DNA from 4 places in the Paenibacillus tundrae genome. Region 4 is predicted to be linked to each of the others. Evidence: riboswitches for the same ligand, from Rfam matches in the RefSeq annotation. Region 4 holds a riboswitch; each other region holds the start of a gene.
What was found. A riboswitch is a leader RNA that binds a small molecule or an ion and turns the genes downstream of it on or off. The one in region 4 is predicted to bind cyclic di-AMP.

Region 1 (5,893 bases), 2.2 Mb from region 4:
CGCGTTTCTACCCCACCCACACCTTGGCTTCCGCTAATGGTATTATGCAGAATGTCATTCATATTCACCGTATCTCTAACTGAAGTAAAGGAGGCTTTGGCTGCCACATATACCGGATCAAGCGCATGAATCAGTATTCTGCCTGGTGAACTGGCAAAGTTCGCCCCTGCCCGCAGCAGAGCCTCAAAATGAGACTGACACGCTCCTGCAACGATGGTGAGCGCATCCAAGTGACGTTCGTACTGCCGAGCAACCTGGATTGCTGCCACAAAGTTCTGAGAGTTCTTGTAGCTCCCCAGACTGTACAGATCGTAAGGCTGACGAGTCTTCAGCACGCCATCGTGCCCTGTAATGACCACAATGTCTGGCCTAACCTTCGGTAAAAGGTGATACAACGTATCGGCCATAGCAGATTCATGTACGTACTGCCCCTCCGCTGGAACGCGAAGCTGTTCGTAGAGATTCATACTTTTTTTCAAATAGTTTGGATCTCCGTCCAGGTGAAGCACTTTGCCAGGCATTTCGAAATAGGCAGGTTCTTGCTGCTGGGTCCATTCCTGACCCAATCCTTCTCGATTTCGCTGCGCCTGTTCCATCCGATTCTGCTGTAGACGTGAGAGCGTCTGGTGAGCCTTAACATGCGCCTGTCGGGTCTTAGCGCTCTGCGGTTCATATGGAACCTGTATCAAATCATCCACCGGGGAATCAGCAAGCAGCCGGAACTCGGTACCTTTAATAACAGCACTGTCCACCTGAAGGCCTTCCACCCGAAAAGTCACATCTCCTCCGTATGACTTCCGAACGACCAAGTCTCCGATATTCATCAACATAATCACCTCTAACCCATCGTATGGGCTAGCACCCGGATTGGTTCATCCGATTTTAGTACATTACCTTGCAAGACCTAAGATTTTACAAATGACAGTTCACAAGAAGGCAATTTCTAAGAAATGCATTGTCTTTACTGAAATGCCTATAGCGCTGCACGTACTCCAGCTTCCCACATCACCGTACTTAACGTTGCATACTCCTCCAAGCTGAGAGTCTCGCCACGTCTAGATGGCTGAATACCTGCTTGCTCCAATAATTGGTCAGCCTGCTCCCGGTTATCCTTTGTGAAAAAGCGAGATTTCAGATTGTTGGAAATAGTCTTTCTACGCTGTGCAAAAGAAGCCTGTACCACCTCGAAGAAGTGTGCTTCATCTGGCACCTGTACTGGAGGCTGTTCCCGAACCTTAAGTTTGATAACCGCTGATTCCACATTAGGCTGAGGAATGAATACGGTAGGTGGAACAATACAAACTAGTTCAGGTACGCTGTAGTATTGCACGGCAATACTTAAGCTACCGTACTCCTTGGAACCAGGTGCGGAAGCCATCCGCTCTGCTACTTCCTTCTGAATCATAACCACGATGCTGTCTACAGGCAGCTTTTCTTCCAATAGCTTCATCATGATTGGTGTTGTCACATAATAAGGCAAGTTCGCAACAACGCTGACTTTGTCCACTTGACCAAAATCCGTTCGGAATAACTCCTCCAGATCCAGCTTCAGTACATCGCCATGATGAACCCGTACATTGGGATAAGGCTCCATCACTTCACCTAAGATTGGTAAGAGCCGCTGATCAATCTCTACTGCCGTTACAGGCCCTGCAACTCTAGCAAGCCGCTCCGTTAGTGCTCCTATTCCCGGTCCAATCTCCAGTGCACCTTTGGACTCGTCCAAATCCGCAGCGTTAACAATCTTGTTCAATATATTTTGATCAATTAGGAAGTTCTGTCCTAGACTCTTCTTAAATGAAAATCCATGCTTCTGAATAATCTCTTTCGTTCGTTTGGGTGTTGCAATTTCCAACGTCTCTTCCATACCCTTCATTTACTTCACAATCCTTCACATTCGATTTGCGATAATGCGGCAGAGAATTCTTCTCGGGTGATCTGAAACACACTTAACCGCTTGTGAAACTGCTTACCATTACAATAACCGATGCCGAGTATGTTCCCCATCTCCATACGTCGTGCGGCAGCCTGTGGATGCACAATGAGTCCAGCAGCGATGAGATCCTCCCAATCAATCAGACTCGGTGCCCCCTCATAGGACGTATGCACACGTGCTAGGGCATGGCGAATGGCTTCTGGCGAAGCGTTCTCGACCCCAATATCTCCTTTGCGCGTTGCATCAGCCTCAGGAATGAAGGCGTGCTTACAACCCGGTACCTTATTGGCGATGATTTTCCGTATCCGCTCACCAGCATGATCTGGGTCAGTCAGAACAATGACCCCTCTCCGCTCCTGAGCAAGTGCAATACGCTTCAGAATCCGCTGATTAATGGCTGATCCGCCTGTTTCAATGGTATCCGCCTGAACCGCGCGCCTTATCGCCACCGTATCGTCACGGCCTTCAACCACGATCACTTCTTTTATCATGTTCCAATTCTTCCTTTCTAACGCAAAAAGAAGAGGAATATCCCTCTTCTCTGGCAAACGGCGGGCGAGACTGATTTCAGACCCTCCCGCCGCATATTCCGCATGAATCATTCATGCCTTATATTTTATAGCATTCCCATTTCAAAGTAAAACGATTTTAGTTCGCTTCCGGCTTCACCGGACCGATCACATAGACCGTCTTGCCTTTTTTACGTCCGAAGTTAATGGCATGCTTCACACTGTCATAATATACGTCAATCTTATTACCTTTAATAGCTCCGCCCGTATCTTCGGCACGACGGAAACCGAGACCTTCAATGTATACCCACCAGCCGATTGGAATAACCTTCGGATCCACCGCAATGGTGCGACCTTCTGTTACCCGAGTACCGGAGGCTGTTTTGGTGCCAATGCCAGGCTCTTCTGAAGAGTAAGCTGTCATAGACACATTTTTGAGAACTTTAGAATATTTAAAAGAAGTACCTGAAACGGTAATGACTTTGCTGCCCGAGGCAGAGGATTTATCCGAGTTCGATGAAGCCGTTTTTGTTGCTGTTTTTGTCTTCGAAGTGCTAGCCGATACCGTTTGGATCTCAGGCTCCTTCACAACAGGTGCAGGTTTAGCTTTGGTTCCGACAGCGATGACTTTATCTACACGATTCGTCGCAACCGACTTACCAACCATCTTTTTGGAGACTAATTCTCCATCTTGGAACACTTTCTCAATGTGTTGTACAAGTGTACCTTCTTTACCACTTACGATGACGCGGTTGTCACCTTTGTACAAGCTTGGGTCAGCCGTTTTGATAACTTTGAATGCGATGGGCTGCTCCACATCAACTGTACGCTTTGTTACACGCACTACACGGATTTTCATATCCTCTTTGATTGAAGTTCCGAGCGCAGGGTAAACTTTATCATCGCTTGTAATTTCAATACCTGACTTTTGAATTACCTCTTCTACCGATGCATCGGTTGTATACAGAGTCTTGGTGTCTCCGTCTGCCGTAATATTTACTGGAATGGCCCGCTCAATAACGATACGGTCTCCATCTGCAATCGCCCCATTCAAGGGCATGGATACCTGATCGTGAGGGCTGACTGTGATTGACTGCTCCTCTAACAATTCTTGAAGCATTCCTGTACGAGTCTCTACTGCCTGAGCTTTGCCATCGATAACCAGCGAAATTTGTTTCCCGGCCTGACCATATACGACTAACAAGATCATGATTGTAAGCGCAATTGAGAATATCGCGATCAATGCCATTTGACGCATGTTCTCATGCTTCCACCGTAACGCGAAAGACTTACTGGATGATCGTGACTCATGGGTCTCTTCTGTTTGGAATGTGCCCACTTCTCCGTCCTCCTTCATAGCCTCGCCGTCTAGAGTAATGCATGATGTCTTTGACGCGACTATACCTGATTTTCTACAGAACACGGATTAGATCAACCTAGCCGGTTCTGCACCATGAATCAATCTTCGCAACATGATGTCATCCTCCTGAATACTTACCGTATGATGACAGTATTTCTTTTATTCAAAAACAAAAAAAGCCAAAGAAAGAGTGTAAGAGGACTCTTTCGTGGCTTCCGAATGATTTTGAATATCGGAAATTCATGCACGAGGTTGCCTCTCTTTTTCCGCTTGCGAGGTTAGCTGTCGGGTTCGGGCGAAAGAGAGCCGCCCTATCTCCGGTCACCCGCTCATGGCGGATGCCCTTGAATTCACCCCGAGACCCAAAGAAGAAATCAAATAGTGCTTCGCAGATCTTTCCGCTGCTTTTGGGTCAGCGAACGATGCGCACCGGCTATATTCACCGATGTTTAAGCCCTATTGGTTCCCCCGCTCTCCGATAACGGAGACTCAGCGAGATCGATTCATGAAAGTAATGTTGTTCATCGGAAAGTGTCCCTTTGTTCATCCCCCGAACATCTGTCCAATTTTCCGCACAACAATTCACTGAAAAGATGATATCCTGTTTCGATGCATGTTGTAAAGCGTTGTTCAAGTACGTTTTTCTAAATATTTGGTTAAAATATTGTAATATTCTTGATTTATTTGGATCAAAAAGCAAATTACCTCCGCCTAGCTCACTTTTTCATCACATTTTCTCTAGTTTTTAACGAATACCAAATCGTTCCATGGCATTTTTGGTGGTTATTGCGGCAATTTCCTCTAACGAAATGCCTTTAATTTCCGCAGCTGCTTCTGCAACCAGACGTACATGCGCTGTCTCATTTCGTTTACCGCGAAATGGATGTGGAGTCAAATAAGGAGCATCGGTTTCGAGGAAGAAACGATCCATCGGTACCTTCTCCAGTACCTCTTTAGGTTGCTTCGCATTTTTGAACGTAATCGGTCCTCCAAACGAGAGGTGAAACCCGAGATCTAGACATTGTTTCGCGGTTTCCCAGCTACCCGAGAAGGAGTGCATTACTCCACCAACGTCCCCAGCCTTTTCTTCCCGCAAAATTCTCACGATGTCCTCATGCGCATCCCGATTATGAATGACGATCGGCATGTTCAGCTCACGAGCTAGTCCAATCTGTTGTCGTAATACACGCTGTTGCACATCCTTTGGTGATGTATCCCAATGATAATCTAAACCAATTTCGCCAATGGCAACGACTTTTTCATGCTTGCATAAAGATGCAATCCATTCCAAGTCACCCTCTTGCATCGTAATTGCGTCCACGGGATGCCACCCAACGGCTGCGTAAATAAAGTCATATGTCTCCGCTAATTTCATAGTGGATGGAATCGTTTCTCGGTTAAAACCGACATTAATCATGCGGCTAATTCCTGCATCAACAGCTCTTTGAATCATAGCTTCACGATCCTCGTCGAATTGGGGCGCATCTAGATGGGTATGGGTGTCGAATAACATCATGTTTCGTTCTCCCTTTCTGTCGAATCAGAATAAATAGGCTGTCTATTCACGCTTATGCAATGTGCAACCATATCTGATTTATTTTTTTTTAAAAAAAGTAAATTTTTAGGGTGGATAAAATTAGCCTATACAGGTTTTTTTTAATCAATTCGACCCTAACTAACTACAATATGTGGAATGAATCGGTCACAACACACTCTATATGTAGATCTGTTTCGGGATATATAATTTTATAAAAAAACCTAAGATTACAAAATTATGTCGATCTACATATCCTCTCCATTAAAGCAGATTACTGTATCATGAGAACATCTCAGGTTAGAAATGCTTTTTAGCATAGCTACTTTGGCATAAAGCCGCACCACCCCATCATGAGAAGTAGGGGCGCAAATGAGATGGCAACTCATGAAGAATGGTATCAACCTTATTCTGCGGATAGTATAAATGATGCTTTCCACGATGAATGCCACTGATTGAACGGACAATATCGGAAACCTCTGACAGCTCATGTAGCTGGTCCTGCCGATCTAGCAACAAGATCTGCTTATCCGTCGATTCATTCGGACGAAACA
Region 2 (5,893 bases), 2.2 Mb from region 4:
TCGCTGCGATCTCGGAAGCATTCAATCATCATCCTTTCATAACGATTGATTATACGACAGTCACGCTACGTCTCACGTCATGGGATGACGGAGGCATTACATCTGTAGATATTAAAGAAGCGGAGCAATTCAACGAAACATTTGAGAAAATGAGGGCGGAATAACCAACTCGGTTAGGCTCGTCTGCTAGAAATGGGTGAACGGCATGTCAGACAACAATCAGAAACATCCGCTTATCGCTGTCGTTGGCAGCCTCAATATGGATCTTGTCGTCAAAACGGATACGATTCCAGAAGAGGGAGAAACGGTCAGTGGGGAAGAGTTGCACTATCTTGCTGGTGGCAAAGGGGCTAACCAGGCAGTGGCCTCCGCTCGTCTCGGTGGGCAGACAACGATGATTGGAGCTGTAGGAACAGATGTGTTTGGCGAACGCCTGCTTCGTAGCCTGCACGAAAGCGGGGTAGATGCATCGCAGGTTCGTGTCATGGATGATTCAGCGACGGGTACAGCCTCGATCTGGCTCTCCAATGGAGATAACCGAATTATTGTTATCCCAGGGGCGAATGGGAAGGTAGTGCCGGAGATGCTGGAAGAGGCGGATACGGTGAAAAGCCTGACTGCAGCCGCAGCGGTGCTGCTGCAGCTCGAGATTCCGCTGCCAGCGGTCACCCGCGCCGCTACATTAGCGGCAGAAGGCAGCGCACTGGTGGTGCTCAACCCGGCTCCCGCGGTGCCGGGTCTGCCCCAGGAGCTCCTGCGGTGCGTTGACGTCGTCACGCCGAACCGCAGCGAGCTCGCCGTGCTTACCGGCCGGGATCAACTCCGGCCGGAAGACCTGGATGCGGCGGTCGCAGAGCTCGCCGCATCCCTCGGGGCCGCCGTCGTCACGACGCTCGGCCCCGAGGGGGCTGTGTACGCGGCAGCGCCAGGCGGCCGCGTACAGGCAGGGCGTGCCGGCGCGTGCCGTGCGCCCGGCTACGCCGTAAGCGCCGTCGATACGACCGGCGCTGGCGACTGCTTCAACGGCGCGCTGGCGGTAGCCCTTGCGCGCGGCGAGACGCTTGATGCGGCCGTAAGCTTCGCTATGGGCGCGGCTGCGCTATCTGTGACGAAGCTGGGTGCCCAGTCAGGAATGCCATTTGCAGATGAGGTAGAAGCGTTTCTTGCGCAGCAGGCATCAAGCGACTGATTGTATCATGGATGTGTCCAAGCACAGAGAAGAGGCTGTTACACCCCGGGTAGGGAGGTAATAGCCTCTTCGTTCATCCGTTACTTTTTCTCGGCGAGCCACATCGCAATGTTGGCAATCTCTTCATCTTGTAGTCGATCCTTAAACGCAGGCATGCCGCCTTTACCTTTGACGATCGTGGAGTAGATCTTCTCTACGTCATCCTGACTTCCGATGTTCGCAAGAGCTGGGCCTACGCCCCCTTGAAGCTGATCACCGTGACAGGAAATACAATTGGCTTTCACCAGTGCTTCAGCCTGTCCGGCATCCATCGTGACTTCCGGCATAGTTGGTTTAGCCTCCTGGGCAACCTCTTCTTTTCCTGGAAGCGTAAACATTAAAATAATAGCAAACGCGCACGCTGCAAAAAATACCCCGCTCATGATCCACTTGTGCATCCCTTATGTCCCCTCCAGAATGAAAGATCATCTAACTGAATCTGTCCATATCATTATAACGGAACTAGCCATGACATCATAGCATTTTGTGGTAATTTTTTGAAACTTATCAACTAAAAGCAGCAATCGTATTAGCTCATAACAATCTTATACGTTAACGGGATCCTGTATACACCATACAATAAAAAGGTTGCAAGCCAGTAGGTGTCTGACGTTCGTATGTATCTTGGGTGATAAAACCAACCTTTTCATAGACCCGGATGGCTCTTGTGTTCCAGGTGAGCACTTCTAAATCAATTTCATTTGAGGGATTTCTACGAATGGCTTCTTGTACAATCGCAGACACAAATTCAACACCTTGGCCATGACCACATCGTTCGGGATGCATACCTAGTCCAATTCGGGTGACTCCGACCAGCGGGAAGAACTGTGCAAAACCGCAGATTTCATCATTCTCGCCAAAAATGACAGCATATTGGTCTTTCCTTAGCTGCACATCTCCAAATTCGACTTCAAGTGCCTTCATCTGTTCCCAAGGAAGCCAGCTATAAATATTATAAGGTGGGTCGTATTGCCAACTGCATATCTGTTGAGCATGTTCTTCTTCCATAGGTTTAACGTGAAACGTCACAGAAGCTTCATCCATACTTACTGCACGCTCCTCTCATTTGTAGGATAGGTACCGCTTCAAAATCGAACAAGCTCTTGAGTGGGGATCGATCCTACAGATCATGTGTCAATGTATAGATATTCCTAACATTACTCTACAGAACGTGGTGTAGTTTTGGCAAGTCTTCGTAAAATAGAAAAAAATTGAAACAAAAGATCGGTTTATTACGTTTATATTACAATAGGATGGGTAAAAACATCATAAGGGCACGGACGAAGAAGCACAAAAAAACCGCCGGATACATTCCTGCGGAGAATGGATCGGGCGGTTCTGTTATGCTTGGTTACAGTATGATGTTGCTCAGCTTGTCCCTAGTCACGTGCGAGTGTTTCATACGCGTCCGTGCTCATAATACGTTTAGCGCCAACATAGCGGTTAGCCCAGTAGTTTTCACTCAATGCGCTGATCGTAACGCCTTTAGAAGAAGAAGAGTGTGCAAACTTACCTTCTCCAACGAAAATTCCTACGTGTGATACTCCACTGCCGGAAGTATTAAAGAATACCAGATCGCCAGGTCTCATTTCTGAACGGGAAACGGAATCACCCATGTCGAATTGGGAGCTTGATTGGCGAGCCAGATCAATGCCAAGCTTGTCGAATACATACCGTGTAAACCCAGAGCAGTCAAAGCCGTTAAGCGTTGTTCCTCCGCTTTTGTATGTAGTTCCCATTGCTGAGTCAATTACTTCATCCATTTTTGAATCTGCGAACGCGCTGCCCGCTCCAAGCGATAATGCGAATGTGAGGCTAAGTACAGCTGCGGTTAGTTTCTTCTTGAACAAGAGATATACCCCTTCCAATGCCTGCGAGGTTAGCTTAAGGATTCGGTTGAAGGTCCCCTATGATCCCTCTGTAGCAAGATCAATTCACCCATAACTGGTTCCCCCGCTTCCCAGGTGCTAGGAATTTGGCTATGCTAGTTGTGCACCTGTGAAATCAAGAAATGACGATTAAATTTTAAGTAGTTACAAATATGAAGGTAAAGATTACAAAGTTGTTACTAAAAACTCACTGCGATTATTGTACCAGAGGTACATTGATTTGGCAACGTTTAGCAGTAAAATTAGCAAAAAAAACCTCGACCTTTGACGGGGAAAGGTTGAGGTTTGCTTTTGTGAAGCGTTATCATCGCGTTTATATGACATGGAGATGGTAACAAATTTTAACCTGTTCGAATCAACTTCTAGTCGACTTGGACTGCCATAAGCGGAAATGGGCGCATATCTTCCATAGAGACATCAGACAGCGAGCCAGAGGATACGTTTGCTGTAATATAAGGCCAGCTAGCCCTGTTAACAACCACGATGCCGAAGTGAAAGCGCCGAAGATGAGCAGATGAAGCCCTCCCAGAAGCAAGGCGATGCCAATCACAGGAACGAGATGACGAAGCGCGATCCATAGAGCGTATAATGCACCGCGTGCTCGGCCTTCTCCATCTGGAGCTGATGCACCGAACTGCATGTATAACATCATGTGATGAATAATCCAGCCGTACACAATCCATAAGGAAACATATGGAATACCCGTCAGTAACAGTTGTAATGAATGGAATCCATCCATTAGAATGGCGAATAGTCTGGGCACAAGCCAATAGGCCGGCAACAACATCAACAACGTTCGGATGAAGTGCAGTAGTAACATCGGTTTCCACAACACTTTGATACCACGGACAAAAGGAGTGCGCTCCTCCGATTGATTAAAGTGTTGTAATGAGTACAACAGTCCTGCTTGGATGAGGGGAGTGATTAACATGCGTAGCAGCAGCATGGCTCCAAGAATCCACAGATACCGATGAACCTCGGGATGAGTAGAGAGGCTGAGTTGACTTTCCATTTTGAACAAAAGGGTACTGAGCTCTCCAGCATCCGTGTCAGGATAACGAAGCAGCAGCGGGACAACCGCAGACTGCACTAATCGATAGATAAAGTATCCCCATACTAATTGATAGATAAATAGTAGTGCGGCTATGAATATATGCTGACGGACGAGAAACCAGCCTTCACGTATTTTTGCTTTCACTGTCTCCACCTCACCATGACAGACTTCCGAAAATAGCTTCTACAAGTTTGGTTGCGCTCAAACTCCAGCGGAATTTAGAGGGTTCGTCCAGATTAGCTTTCAGGAAATTGTCCATATGACGATTCTCTAATACCACAGTGTACAGGGGGTCGGTCATGGCCCAAGAAACCGGAGAAGTATAAGTAAGCTTATATGTGATCCGCTCCTCGTTTCCGTTCCATTGCTTATTCACGATATGACCATCCTCGAACACAATTCGTACAGGAACCTTCATATAATTGCTTCCCTTTTTCTGAATGGTTACAGAGGATTCGTACACCTCTTGCTCGCCCTTCTGAATCGGAGTTACGCTGATTTTCTCCACAGCAAAGTCCGCCATCCCATCGCCATATACATATTGATCAAAATACGTAGACCATGAAGTGCGAGTAACTTGCTCCACGACCTTTTGGAAATCTGCTGAAGTAGGATGTTTGAAACGGTACTTCTTCACATAAGTAGAGAGGATGCGTTCCATTGTTTTGGAGCCAACTTGTTGTTCGATACCGAGCAAAACAAGCTTGCCTCGTGTATACACATTTGCTGCATAATGGTTCTGTGAATCGAACTTCCATGCTTCTTGTGTCAACGGGGCTGGAGACGTAATCAGACCTGCTTGAACGGGTAAGTTAGGGACTAGACCATATTCTTGCTCCATTAACTTATCCTCTGCATAAGAGGTGAACCCTTCGTCTAGCCAAGCTTCCTCAAATTCATTGCTAGCGAGCATACCATAGAAATACTGATGACCAATTTCATGGACAACGGTTCGTTCCAGATCATACCCGGGTGTCGTATCATCCGCCCCAAAGGCAGTCACCAATGTTGGATACTCCATGCCTCCTGCGCCGTTTCCAGTTTTCGGAGGAACGACAATGGAGAGTGTAGAGTAGGGATAAGTGCCAAACCATTTGCTGTAGTTCGCTAGAGCTGCCTTAGCAGCGTAGAAGTATCGTTCTTTTAGATCCTGATGCGCAGGGTCAAGATAGAGTTTGATCCTTACTCCAGGAACATTGGGGGCGGAGAAAGGTTCTTCGGCATAAACAAAATGCGGTGAGGCTGCCCATGCGAAATCATGAACATCATCGGCATAGAATTGATAGATCTTTTCGTTATTTTTCACAACTGCCTGCTGCGTTGGAAAACCTGTTGCGGCTACCTTGTATGATTCCGGTACTCGAATGCGTACGCTATAGATACCGAAGTCGGCATAAAATTCGGAATTGCCGTGATATTGGTGCAAATTCCAACCCTCGGCTGTGCGGCCACGTCTACCTGTAGGCTCGTATACACTAATTTTAGGGAACCATTGCCCTGCCATCACGAAATTGTCTGCGTTTCCCATACGGGCAAAAATTTTGGGTAGTTGTACTTCAAATCGAGTGTGCAGCGTTATGCTCTCGCCGCCCTTCACCGGTTTGGGCAATCTGATTTTGATCAGTGTTTTGTCTTTCATATTTCCGTCGTCCGGCTGTACGTATTGCATGCGGTTTAAAAGTGACAGACCGTCTTCTGTTTTCATCTCCGTAATCTTCATGG
Region 3 (5,893 bases), 1.6 Mb from region 4:
GGCACTCCAGAGTGGTCGTGTGGACTTAGTCATCTCAGGTATGACACCAACGGATGAGCGTAAGAAAAGTATCGATTTCTCTGATACGTATTATAAATCGAAGCAAGTCATTATGATTCGCACCGAGGATACAGATAAATATCAAACGATGGCGGATCTGCAAAATGAGAAAATCGGGGTTCAAAAGGGTTCTATTCAGGAAACCATTGGTCAGGGAATCTCGGGTGCCAAATTAACGGCACTGGATAAAATCTCCGATATCGTTCTGCAATTGCAGACCAAGCGTGTAAATGCTGCGATTGTAGAAGATACCGTAGCTGCTGGTTATCTGGACGATGCCATCGGTCTTGCACCTATTGTGGTGGACGAAGAGCAGGTCGAGGCTGCAATCGGGATTCGCAAAGGCAATACCGAGTTGCTAAATGCCGTAAATAGTACGTTGGAACGGCTTAAGAGCGAAAATAGAATTGAAGAAATGGTAACCGAAGCAAGCCAATTGATGGCAGGTAAAGATACCAAAAATATTTTTCAAGTATTCTGGGCGTATAAAAGCTTCTATGCGACAGGGATAGGTTATACCCTTTTGTTATCTGCACTCGGTGTATTGTTCGGGGTAATCATCGGTTTGATTATCTGTATGTTCCGTATGCATGATATGGCTATTCTGCGTTGGATCGGTACAGCGTATGTTGAACTGATTCGTGGTACGCCAATGCTCGTGCAATTGATGATTATCTATTATGGATTGTCACTGACCTTCGGAATTAATTTCTCGGCGCTACAAGCCGGTGTAATCACACTCTCCATCAACAGTGGTGCTTACCTTGCGGAGATCTTCCGTGCAGGGGTACAAGGTGTAGATCGTGGACAATTAGAGGCTGCTCGTTCACTGGGTATGGGTAGAGGTGCAGCGATGCGCTACATTATATTGCCACAAGCGTTCAAGGCCGTATTACCTGCAATCGGTAATGAGTTCGTAACGATTATTAAAGAGTCTTCCATCATCTCGGTTATTGGTATGGTCGACATTATGTATCAAGCAAGTGTGGTCAAAAATATTACGTACCAAGGGATGAATCCATTCCTTATTGCAGCAGCTATTTATTTTGTAATGACCTTCATATTGTCCAAGCTGCTCGGACGACTGGAAAGGAAGTTGAATGCAAGTGATCGACGTTAGTCAATTATATAAATCCTATGGAAAAAATGAAGTATTAAAAGGCATTGATGTCACGATTGGCAAAGGCGAGGTTGTCGTTGTCATTGGACCATCCGGTTCGGGTAAAAGTACATTTTTGCGTTGTCTGAACCTGCTTGAGCAGCCGACTTCAGGCGAGATCCTATTCGAAGGTGTTTCAATTACAGAACCGAAGCATAACATCAATGCTACGCGTGAAAAGATGGGTATGGTGTTTCAACATTTCAACCTGTTTCCTCATAAGACGATTCAGCAGAACATCACGATTGCTCCAATCAAAGTAAAGAAACAATCGGTACAGGAAGCAGATCAGATTGCAGCCGATTTGCTTAAAACGGTGGGTCTTTCTGACAAAAAAGATGCATACCCTAACCAGTTGTCAGGTGGACAAAAACAACGTATTGCGATTGCGAGAGCCTTGGCGATGCAACCACATGTAATGTTGTTTGACGAGCCAACTTCAGCACTCGATCCAGAGATGGTTGGAGAGGTGCTTGATGTCATGAAACGCCTGGCAGAGGGTGGAATGACGATGGTCATTGTTACGCATGAGATGGGCTTCGCTCGTGAAGTAGGAGACCGAATTCTGTTTATGGATGGCGGAGTAATTATTGAGCAAGGAACACCTGATGAAGTGTTTGGTGCACCTAAGAATGCTCGTACACGTGATTTTCTTGCCAAAGTTCTATAGTAATGTGATCATAAGCTGCCGAGCAGCTGGGGATACACTATTGAATGAAGAGTAACAAACAGCCTTGTCGACATCATCGTCGGCAGGGTTGTTTTTATTTGTTTTCCGGAGATACATAATCAGAAGGATCAATGGAATAAAAGGTAACTTTTTTGTTACTTATATAGAAGACATATATGAATTATTAATATGAAAAAGGCTTGTTTTATTAACCAATTTTGATGTGTCATAAACGTACTGGTAAGATTTACTACAACTATAGGTTACAAGATTGTGATATATTGTTCCTGCCGAAACTTCCGAGGAGGAAGTGCGGGGGATGTAACGATGCAGAAACGAGGATTGATGTTCGCGTACTGCTAGGGGTGAATTAGGGCGTACATAACGTTAAGGGCATGTGATTGAACCTATAGGGTGGTTTCCTCCATCCGAATCCGACAACTAACCTCGCAGGCATAATGAGGGAGGAAGACCATGTTTAACAAGAAACGTATTGCGAAAGCAGCAACAGCATTGCTGACAGCAGCTATGCTCATTCAGGCCGTTCCAGCTTACGCTGACTCTGTTCATGTGGCCAAAGAGGGGGATACATTCTATACTTTATCCAAACAGTATGGTGTAGGTATGGAAGCACTCATTAAAGCAAATGCAAATATTTCACCTTATAACATCTATGGTGGGCTGAAAATTACTGTACCTGGAAAAGCCAACACCGTCTCAGCAGCAGCGGCTCCAGCAGCCAAAGCAGAGGCTAAAACGATCACAACAGCAAGCTTGGATGTCAATGCAGACAGCAAAGTGGTTGAAGCCTGGGGCAAAACATTTGATTACAGCAAGTCCATTGAAATGAAGGCAACAGCGTACTCTGCAGATCCATCCGAAAACGGAAAATGGGGTGCTGTAGATTACTTCGGTAATCCGCTTGAATTGGGTACAATCGCTGTAGATCCAAGTGTGATCCCGCTGGGAACGAAAGTCCTCGTGACAGGTCACACACACCCAGGACTGCCGAAACAAGCGTTTGTAGCTACGGCGCGAGATACAGGCGGTGCGATTAAAGGTAAACGCGTTGATATTTTCATTCCTGGCAGTAAACAATCCGTGAGCACATTCGGTTTCCAAGATGTTGAGCTTTACATTCTAAAATAAACGTCATGCAAACAAAATGAAAAAGGGTGTCTTCCATTCACAGTCTGATGTGAGTAGAGACGCCCTTTTTAGTTTAACGTTTCTCTTAAAGTGCCTATGCTGGAATTACTTGCTCTTAGAGATGTTTAACATCTCGTCCAGTGTTACAAGGCTATATCCCCGTGCTCGAAGCTCCTCAATGATCTCTGGTAACGCATCAATCGTTCCCTGAAGGTTAGAGCCCACTCCGCCTCCTGCATGTTGAAGAACGATCGACCCTGGTTTAACAGCCGATAAAATATTCTGCTTCACTTCATCTTTGGAAAGACCTTTCCAATCGAGTGAATCGACATTCCAGTTCACAATGCTATATTGCTGCTTCTGAGCCCATTGGAGCTGCTTCTCATTAATATCCCCGTAAGGTGGGCGAATCATTTTTGGCGTATACCCGGTTAAATTGTGAATGATATCCCCGGTATGTAAAATTTGTTTGCGAAAATCGTTCATCGTCAGCTTACTGAATTCAGGATGACTATAGCTGTGGTTACCCATGATATGACCTTCGCGAACCATACGTTTGACTAGAGCCGGATGTTTCTCTGCCCGCTTGCCTACAATAAAAAAAGTCGCTTTGACTTTATACTTTTTCAAAACATCCAATACCTGTGGAGTGAACCTTGGATCAGGAACATCATCAAAAGTCAGAGCAACCTGTTTGGTGGAAGGCCCATTCGTCTTGAACGTATCAGCATATTTCTGTCTTAGTTGACCTAGCGTGAGCTGTTCATCGCCTTGTGCATCAAACTCCGTGACAGGTGAACTGGCTTGGTTCGGTTCAGCTGACATATGAGCAGGAGCGAAATTTCCGCTCAAGAGAAAGACGATAAATGATATTGCGATGAGGCGAATACGCATAATAGCAGCCCCCTTTTCCAAAAATGCGTTCTCTATGGTATGCCCGATGTAATCTTGATTTATTCGACTTGTGAGATGTTTCATTGTCAGTCTCTCGAATCTTGTTCATAATTCGGACCATAACATGAGATAGAGAAAAGGATAGGTGGATTAGTATGAGTAAATATGATTTGAGTTCAATTCGATTACAGGTTGTAGACGTGGGGCAGGACAAAGTATTCATGGTTACAGGCGGCGATGCACACATAGGAGCGGTGGCAACCTATTATGTAGATCACGATCGTCTTAGTGGAGCTACATTTCATGTCCCAGGGCATAAGGAGCAGGAGTTATGCGAGAGGCTTGCGCGCAAGGCGGCATATCAGTTGAAGGTTACGGTGACGGTCATTATGGGCATTCATTTTGATGCGATCACACGCATGCAGATTGATGAAATCGTGCAGACTGCAGAGAGGCTCCTTGATGAACATCTGCTGATAAAAGGTCAATTAAAAGAATAATTTTACATGATGAAGAAGTTTGTTTTGATTTTTTTTGCTAAAATTGAAACGGGTTGAGGTTTATCACGTATGTATGATTATATACAAGGTTGTAATATCGACTAGGAGGAATAACATAATGTCCATTTTCAAACGTTTACGAGATCTAACGATGTCCAATATTAACTCCATCATTGATAAGGCAGAAGATCCAATCAAAATGACAGACCAGTATATCCGTGATATGCAAGAGGATTTGCAAGATGCGGAGAAGGCTGTAGCGGCACAGATCGCCATTGAGAAGAAGTTCAAGCAGCTTTATGAAGAGCAAGAAGCTTTAGTGAAGAAACGCGAAGAGCAAGCGCACACCGCAGCTCGCGCACAAAATATGGATTTGGCTCGCCGAGCGCTTGAAGAGAAGAAAACGGCTGAAGAAAAAATGGCTGAATACAAAACAAGCTATGACCAGAATAAAGCTTCCGCTGACAATCTGCGTGGTAAGTTAGATGAGATGCGCAAGCAATTAACGGAAATGAAAAACAAACGTGAGACTTTGGTTGCTCGTTATAATGCTGCGAAGGCTCAAACTGAAATCAACAAAGCGCTGAACGGATTCAGTTCCGATACTGCTAGTGCTGGAATGAAGCGTATGGAAGAAAAAATGATGCAAATGGAAGCACAGGCTGAAGCAAGCAATGAAATGTCCTCCAAAGGAAAGTCCTTGGATGATGAATTCGAGAAGCTTGGTAAAGATCAGGCGGTTGAAGATGAATTGGCAGCACTGATGAAGCAGTACGAGAATAAGAACTAACCTTTTAGATGAAGTAAGGAAATTAGCGGAGAAGAGACATGTGTTTCTTCTTCGCTTTTAAATGCGGTTCATGTTGAAATGTGGGGGCTGTTGAAATGGATTTGAACATTTTGGCAATGCTGGTCTGGACGTTATCGGGTTCGGTTTTGCTGTTTGTCTTGATGTACGTGGATTCATTGTTTACGAAATACAAGGATTTTGCTGAAGTGAAAGCAGGCAATATGGCTGTAACCACTCGGATGGTTATGAAGCTGTTTGCCCAAGGTTATGTACTGGCGACCTCCATCTCTACTGCAGGACATCTTGGTGAGGCACTGCTCGTATCTGTCGTATCCTTTATTATATTGCTGATTCTGGAGAATGGCGTGCATTATGTTATTCGTACAAGAGCCAATTTAGATCTGGATACAGGTATTCAACAAGGGAAAACAGGGTATGGTCTCTTCTCAGGTGCATTGCATATTGTAGGCGCATTAATTATTGCAGCTTGCTTATAAATTGAGGGTCAACCAACCTCTAAGAAGAAATAGAACGGGAGTTAATGGGCATGAGTGTATGGAAACGGATTAAAGGAATACTAGCTAAACCCGAACCGCCTCGGGCCGAGAAGACGATGCTACAGCTTGAACCTGGTGATATCTGTGAAGTCTCTCTTGTGATATATGAGGTTG
Region 4 (5,893 bases):
TTCGCTTCATGAAAGAAAATGCAGGATCGATCCAGAACACCAAAGTGATGGCGCCTGAATCCTTCCAATACCTAAAAAACATATCTGACCCGATTCTCAATGATCCACAAGCGCTCGCGAATATGGACATTCTAGGAGCACATTTGTACGGTACTCAAGTCAATAACTTTGCATACCCACTCTTCAAGCAAAAAGGTGCAGGCAAAGAACTGTGGATGACCGAAGTTTATTATCCAAACAGTGATAACAATTCTGCAGACCGCTGGCCAGAAGCATTGGAAGTCTCCCATCACATGCACAATGCAATGGTAGAAGCAGATTTTCAAGCCTATGTATGGTGGTACATCCGTAGACAGTACGGACCGATGAAAGAGGATGGCACGATTAGCAAACGCGGTTATAATATGGCTCATTTCTCCAAATTCGTACGTCCAGGCTATCTGCGAGTGGATGCAACGAAAAACCCAGATACCAATACGTTTGTGTCTGCCTACAAAGGAGATAACAAGGTTGTCGTCGTCGCAATTAACAAAGGAACTTCTGCAACCAGTCAGCGATTTGTCCTGCAAAATGGTAACGCCTCTACTGTATCCTCATGGGTAACGGATAGCAGCCGTAACCTAGCAAGTGGAGCACCGATCAATGTGTCTAACGGCGCATTTACTGCACAGCTTCCTGCTCAAAGTGTAACCACATTTGTAGCGAATATCACTGGGCCAGGAAGTGGTAACACAAGTGGTACAACGTATGAAGCTGAAACAGGAACTACCCTAACTGATGCTGTAGTTGAGACAATCTACCCAGGTTACACCGGCTCGGGGTATGTTAATTTCAATGCACTAACGAACTCTGCCATTCAATGGAATAATATTAACAATGCGACAAGTGGTACCAAAAACGTAAAGTTTCGTTATGCATTAGAGAGTGGCACGCGTAACCTCGATGTGTACGTTAACGGAAACAAAGTGATCAGCAATACCTCTTTTTCAGCAACAGGAAGCTGGTCGACATGGGGCGAGAAAACCATTCAGGTACCCATGAATTCTGGAACGAATACCATCAGAGTTGTAACAACAGGTACAGAAGGGCCTAATATCGATAACATTACAGTTACAGCATCATAATACGTGTAGTAATATAATTGGCAAAAAATTGCCCAAGCCTGTGATTAGTCGTAGGTCGTTGTAACCGACAATGGATGGACAAGCTGTGAGATCCCCCATATGAGTTCAAAAAAAGGTTCCCCGATAGACTAATGTCTAACAGGGAACCTTTTCATTCGATGCGGTCGAGAGGACTCGAACCTCCACGGGGGGTTAGCCCACACGGACCTGAACCGTGCGCGTCTGCCAATTCCGCCACGACCGCATATGTATATCTCCGTGATATATATGTATCTCGGCGACAAAAAATAATATATCACGCAAGCATCTACATGTCAATATACAAATGCTCAGGAAGAAACCCGATCCAGATAGTCACTTCCGGATCGGGCTTCATGTTTAGGAGCTGGCATATGATCTGGCACGATTGGTACCAGTTTAGAATCTAAATTAAGTTACAGCTTGGATGGCCAGTTACCATACCATGCATAACCGCCTCTTCTTTCTTTGTCAATATCGCTCAATTTGTATTTCACGATGCCGTCACGACCGATAAAGATGGGTTTATCCGTTCCAACTTCATAGAAACGAGCCCAGATTGGTGCAGCTTTGGAATCAGCAATAATTTTGCTATCGCCGTTCGCTCTTTCATATCGGTAACCGGTGATCTTCACTTTGTTAAACCAAGCTTCGGCTCCCTTGATGGATGCTGTAATTTTGGCGTTGGAAGGTCTTGTTTTCAGGAATTTAACAATCGTTACACTCTCTCCAGCTGTTAATGATGGTACTTCATAGATTCTTGCACCTGCAGGCTTAAGTGTGCTTGAATCATGCTGTTGCCCCCATGCTGTGAGCTTGCCACCTGAAACTACCTGTGTATTCAAAATCGCATCCACACCTTTAGCAACCGCATTTTTACTACGATTGGCAAGGTTGCTGTCAATAAAGGAGAAGTCACCTTTTCGTGTCGCAACTTCATCCAACATGTACATTACATTAATCATCGCATCATCATTGTAGGTAATATGTTTGTGATAACCAGAACTTTGATAAACTTGAGGCCACCCACCATTGGAATACTGCATATTCAGCAAAAAGTTAATTCCCTTAATCGCGGCAGCAGAATAACGTGGGTCGTTTGTCTTTTTGAATTCTTTAGCTAGTCTTCTAATTTCTGAGTATGTAGCTTTATTGTCGATCGTAGATTTCGCCCACTCACCAGTGGATTGCTTATATTCTTTTCTCCAGCCTCCATCGGCTCTTTGATTCTTCAAGATATCGGATATGCTTGCTGTTGTTCCCGAAGCATCCGCAGCAGATACAATCCTAACCGGTTGAATGACCATACCTACCGCAGAAAATACCATTGAAAATGCTAGAACTAATGTAACTAACTTTGTTTTTGTATTCAAAATGATCACACACTCCCCGTTATTATTGAAATCATCCAATTCTTCATTCCACTTACTTTCACCCTCTAATTACACGTCTCTCCACCAACTCCTTTATTTGAATTAAATTATAACGACTATATTTTTATCCAATATGTGGATTGGATAGAACGATCTTATGCAAAAAAAATAACTTTGTCAATTAATGCAACATCTTGTAACATTCCGCGATTATTGTATCTATCAGAATAGTTCAAACTGCACATGACAAACCTCGAGTGGTATACACTCTAGTTTGGATTTGAATCACATATTACTATTTTGTAATTAGTTACGCTGTCATTTCGTGTTTATTCTTCATAAAAATCAATAGTTCCGTTAACATTGGGCGATAAAGAAGGTATTAAGATGGGTTTGACATTTACGCATATATGCAATATAGTTTCAAAAGGTTACAAAAACTTAATTATTCATTTGCCGAGTTTCATGTTTGAAAACGGGGGAACCATTTTGGGTGAATTATTCTTATACATAGGAAATATAGGGAACCTTCTACCGAACCCTTAGCTAACTCCGTAGGCAACGAAGGGAGAACATTGATTTTGAAAAAACTTATCATCTCCATTTTTGGAGCAGCAGTACTATTTACTTCAGGTGCAACAAGTACAGAGGCAAGCACAATCAACACCGTCGTTAATAACATGGCAGGTATTCCTTACAAATGGGGCGGTACAACAATGGCCGGCTTCGATTGTTCTGGATTTATGAGATATCTTTTTGATAAATATAGCATCGATCTACCCCGCACTTCCCAGCAGCAAGCGAAAGCAGGAACTCCTGTATCCAAAGCGAACCTTCGCACAGGCGATCTCGTATTCTTCAATACAATGGGTAAAGGTGTTTCACACGCAGGTGTTTACATCGGTGACGGCCAATTCGCACACGCATCAAGCAGCAAAGGTGTCAGCATCACTAAATTGTCTAACCCTTACTTCAAAGACCGTTATGTTACGGCTCGCCGAGTTACTGGCCAGTTTATGTATAATAAAATGATTGGAAAAATATAATATAACTTCGATGTACATAAATAAGGACCTATTCCCGTAGCATTTGCCAAGGAATACGTCCTTATTTTCATTGATATAGCCCCATCCTGCTTAGTGCAGCGCCTTCTGTACGCGCATTGCGCCCTGAGATAGTGCATGACCGCCGCCTACGGCACCCGCCACTGCAACGGTCTCCATGATCTCCTGATCGGTAGCACCCTTCGCACGAGCTTCCTCCACGTGATAGAAGGTACACACTTCGTTATTCGCAAATAAGCCAATGCCCAAGGCGATTAATTGTTTCGTTTTGGCATCAATGGCTCCTGGCTGAAAGCATTCTCCCGTAAACTCATGGTAAGACTTCACCACTCCCGGTAGCACATCGCTCAACTCACCAATCTGATCCTTATACGCGTGAACCTTTTCATTCATCAATGTCATATCATTGCACGCCCTCTCGGAGATAGTTCCACATCCTTCACTGTAACTATCCTTTCTCCTGAGCGAATCGATTATGCCTATAGGAGGATGGTAAATCCCGTTAGCTCATTTCCTACTCGCTAAGTGGACTCTGGCGCGGCTCGCTGAACAGCTGATAGCGATAACTACGATCGAGCTTAACCACACGTCGATTCTGCCGCCGAATGAGTACCTGCTCTCCATCCCAAGCAACAACAATTCCTGTTACATCATTGGACTCAAGCTCGTCCCTTACCACTCTAACCTTTTCACCTGACAAACGCAGGGCATCCAGCTCTGTATCACTAATCATGTCTATGGCTCCTATGTTCCAAATTAATTTACAAAAAGAGACCTAAATGACAACTCATTTAGGTCTCACGTGACTGTATTGGACTGTCATGTCATACGAAACGTATGTCCCGACTGAAATTTACCGCTGCGCGTGCTCTTTGCTGTCATTCTTCTCAAACCAAAAATCAAGCACTTTGGCGGACATCACACGTTCTTCAAGGTACTCCACTTGATGCGGTGTAAATTGCTCTTTCCAAGAGAAGGACAACTCTTCACACAAGCCTACAATCGTCAGAAGTTCTGACCAGGCAACATAGCGTTTGTACCAGAAAAATTGAGGATGTTCAATCATATAGGGATAAAGGTCATCGAATTCCGTATGTTTACAATCCAGGGCACGTTCAAAATGAACTTTCGATTCCGCCAGCTTATCAATGAAAAATTGTTCTGTTGCCGGTTGGTTCCCCATGGTGTTGCCTCCTCTCCCTAACATAACCCCATTATAAATGAATTCTGCGGTCATGCAAAGGCATTGTTCAAAAAATAGGCCCTTTTCCTTTAAAATGTCACATTTCGTTATCGTCAAACTGAATGCTTCCATCGTTCAGGGAACGAATACGTACCAAGGCTTCAACAGGAATTCCCTGTTCACGAATAGTTCGTGCTCCTGCTTGAAAACATTTTTCGACGACTACTCCGAAACCAACTAATTCAGCCCCAGAGCGTTCAATGATCTTGATAACACCGCGAGCTGCATCCCCATTAGCAATAATATCGTCTATGAACAAAATACGATCATTCTCATGAATATATTCACGAGACACCATAATATCGGTCACAATTCCTTTCGTAAACGATGGTACACGTTCACAGTAGGCATCAGGGTCAGCCAGTAGCGTTTTTTTGCGTCTAGCGAATACAAGAGGTACTCCTAGCTCATGTGCAACAGCAAAAGCTACCGGGATGCCAGAAGACTCTACCGTAATAACACGTGTTACACCACTCTCACGAAAACGTGAGGCAAACTCACGTCCCATTTCCATTGTCAAACCAGGGTCAATCTGATGATTCAGCAGTCCATCCAATTTAAGCACCTGATCAGAGATGACTACTCCTTCTTCTAAAATACGTTGTTTCAACACTTCCATGATTTGACCTCCCAAGCCTATCCTATGACGTAAAAGTATCATAGATATGACTGTCAATTCAAGCGAATCAGCTTTATTGTTACTTAGCCTTACAATCGTGCTTAAAGAATGAGCTCATTGTCATGAGTTTCCAGGGTCAAGCATACCTTGTACCATGGCACCCGCATGTCCAAACTATTCAGGGGCCTGAGAGGGGAAACGCATGAAACAGGCATTTCGGGTGCTGCAGATCGCATTTACATACATTGGAACGGTGGTAGGTGCCGGCTTTGCAACAGGTCAGGAAATCCTGCAGTTTTTTACCCAGTATGGCAAATGGGCAACACTCACCATCGGCCTATCCACCATACTTTTTGTCTGGCTAGGCACCAAAATGATGCTCATTGCACACGATACAGGCTCCCGCTCCTATGAAGATCTTAATAAGCATTTATTCGGTTACAAAGCAGGCA

Region 1: it holds a riboswitch for cyclic di-AMP, as region 4 does, so the genes downstream of both, V6W81_RS00150 (3D domain-containing protein) here and V6W81_RS10290 (C40 family peptidase) in region 4, are expected to answer to the same signal.
Region 2: it holds a riboswitch for cyclic di-AMP, as region 4 does, so the genes downstream of both, V6W81_RS00525 (C40 family peptidase) here and V6W81_RS10290 (C40 family peptidase) in region 4, are expected to answer to the same signal.
Region 3: it holds a riboswitch for cyclic di-AMP, as region 4 does, so the genes downstream of both, V6W81_RS17160 (3D domain-containing protein) here and V6W81_RS10290 (C40 family peptidase) in region 4, are expected to answer to the same signal.

The regions. Positions count from the first base shown of each region.
Region 1 is NZ_CP145605.1:31,604-37,496, reverse strand. Features, by position in the region: gene yabG (sporulation peptidase YabG) at 1-824, opposite strand, end outside; gene rsmA (16S rRNA (adenine(1518)-N(6)/adenine(1519)-N(6))-dimethyltransferase RsmA) at 974-1,876, opposite strand; gene rnmV (ribonuclease M5) at 1,882-2,427, opposite strand; gene V6W81_RS00150 (3D domain-containing protein) at 2,585-3,784, opposite strand; cyclic di-AMP (ydaO/yuaA leader) riboswitch at 4,057-4,310, opposite strand; gene V6W81_RS00145 (TatD family hydrolase) at 4,551-5,321, opposite strand; gene V6W81_RS00140 (HD domain-containing protein) at 5,691-5,893, opposite strand, start outside.
Region 2 is NZ_CP145605.1:109,288-115,180, forward strand. Features, by position in the region: gene V6W81_RS00505 (4a-hydroxytetrahydrobiopterin dehydratase) at 1-164, shown strand, start outside; gene rbsK (ribokinase) at 206-1,189, shown strand; gene V6W81_RS00515 (c-type cytochrome) at 1,270-1,626, opposite strand; gene V6W81_RS00520 (GNAT family N-acetyltransferase) at 1,781-2,272, opposite strand; gene V6W81_RS00525 (C40 family peptidase) at 2,608-3,078, opposite strand; cyclic di-AMP (ydaO/yuaA leader) riboswitch at 3,082-3,219, opposite strand; gene V6W81_RS00530 (carbamoyl transferase) at 3,473-4,315, opposite strand; gene V6W81_RS00535 (M1 family metallopeptidase) at 4,326-5,893, opposite strand, start outside.
Region 3 is NZ_CP145605.1:3,833,783-3,839,675, reverse strand. Features, by position in the region: gene V6W81_RS17170 (ABC transporter substrate-binding protein/permease) at 1-1,180, shown strand, start outside; gene V6W81_RS17165 (amino acid ABC transporter ATP-binding protein) at 1,167-1,889, shown strand; cyclic di-AMP (ydaO/yuaA leader) riboswitch at 2,168-2,361, shown strand; gene V6W81_RS17160 (3D domain-containing protein) at 2,364-3,038, shown strand; gene V6W81_RS17155 (polysaccharide deacetylase family protein) at 3,144-3,932, opposite strand; gene V6W81_RS17150 (hypothetical protein) at 4,088-4,432, shown strand; gene V6W81_RS17145 (PspA/IM30 family protein) at 4,551-5,222, shown strand; gene V6W81_RS17140 (DUF350 domain-containing protein) at 5,318-5,719, shown strand; gene V6W81_RS17135 (DUF4178 domain-containing protein) at 5,770-5,893, shown strand, end outside.
Region 4 is NZ_CP145605.1:2,263,284-2,269,176, reverse strand. Features, by position in the region: gene V6W81_RS10305 (carbohydrate-binding protein) at 1-1,124, shown strand, start outside; tRNA gene V6W81_RS10300 (tRNA-Leu) at 1,284-1,368, opposite strand; gene pelA (pectate lyase) at 1,559-2,515, opposite strand; cyclic di-AMP (ydaO/yuaA leader) riboswitch at 2,960-3,091, shown strand; gene V6W81_RS10290 (C40 family peptidase) at 3,097-3,561, shown strand; gene V6W81_RS10285 (carboxymuconolactone decarboxylase family protein) at 3,652-3,981, opposite strand; gene V6W81_RS10280 (hypothetical protein) at 4,094-4,312, opposite strand; gene V6W81_RS10275 (hypothetical protein) at 4,433-4,762, opposite strand; gene V6W81_RS10270 (xanthine phosphoribosyltransferase) at 4,860-5,441, opposite strand; gene V6W81_RS10265 (YkvI family membrane protein) at 5,644-5,893, shown strand, end outside.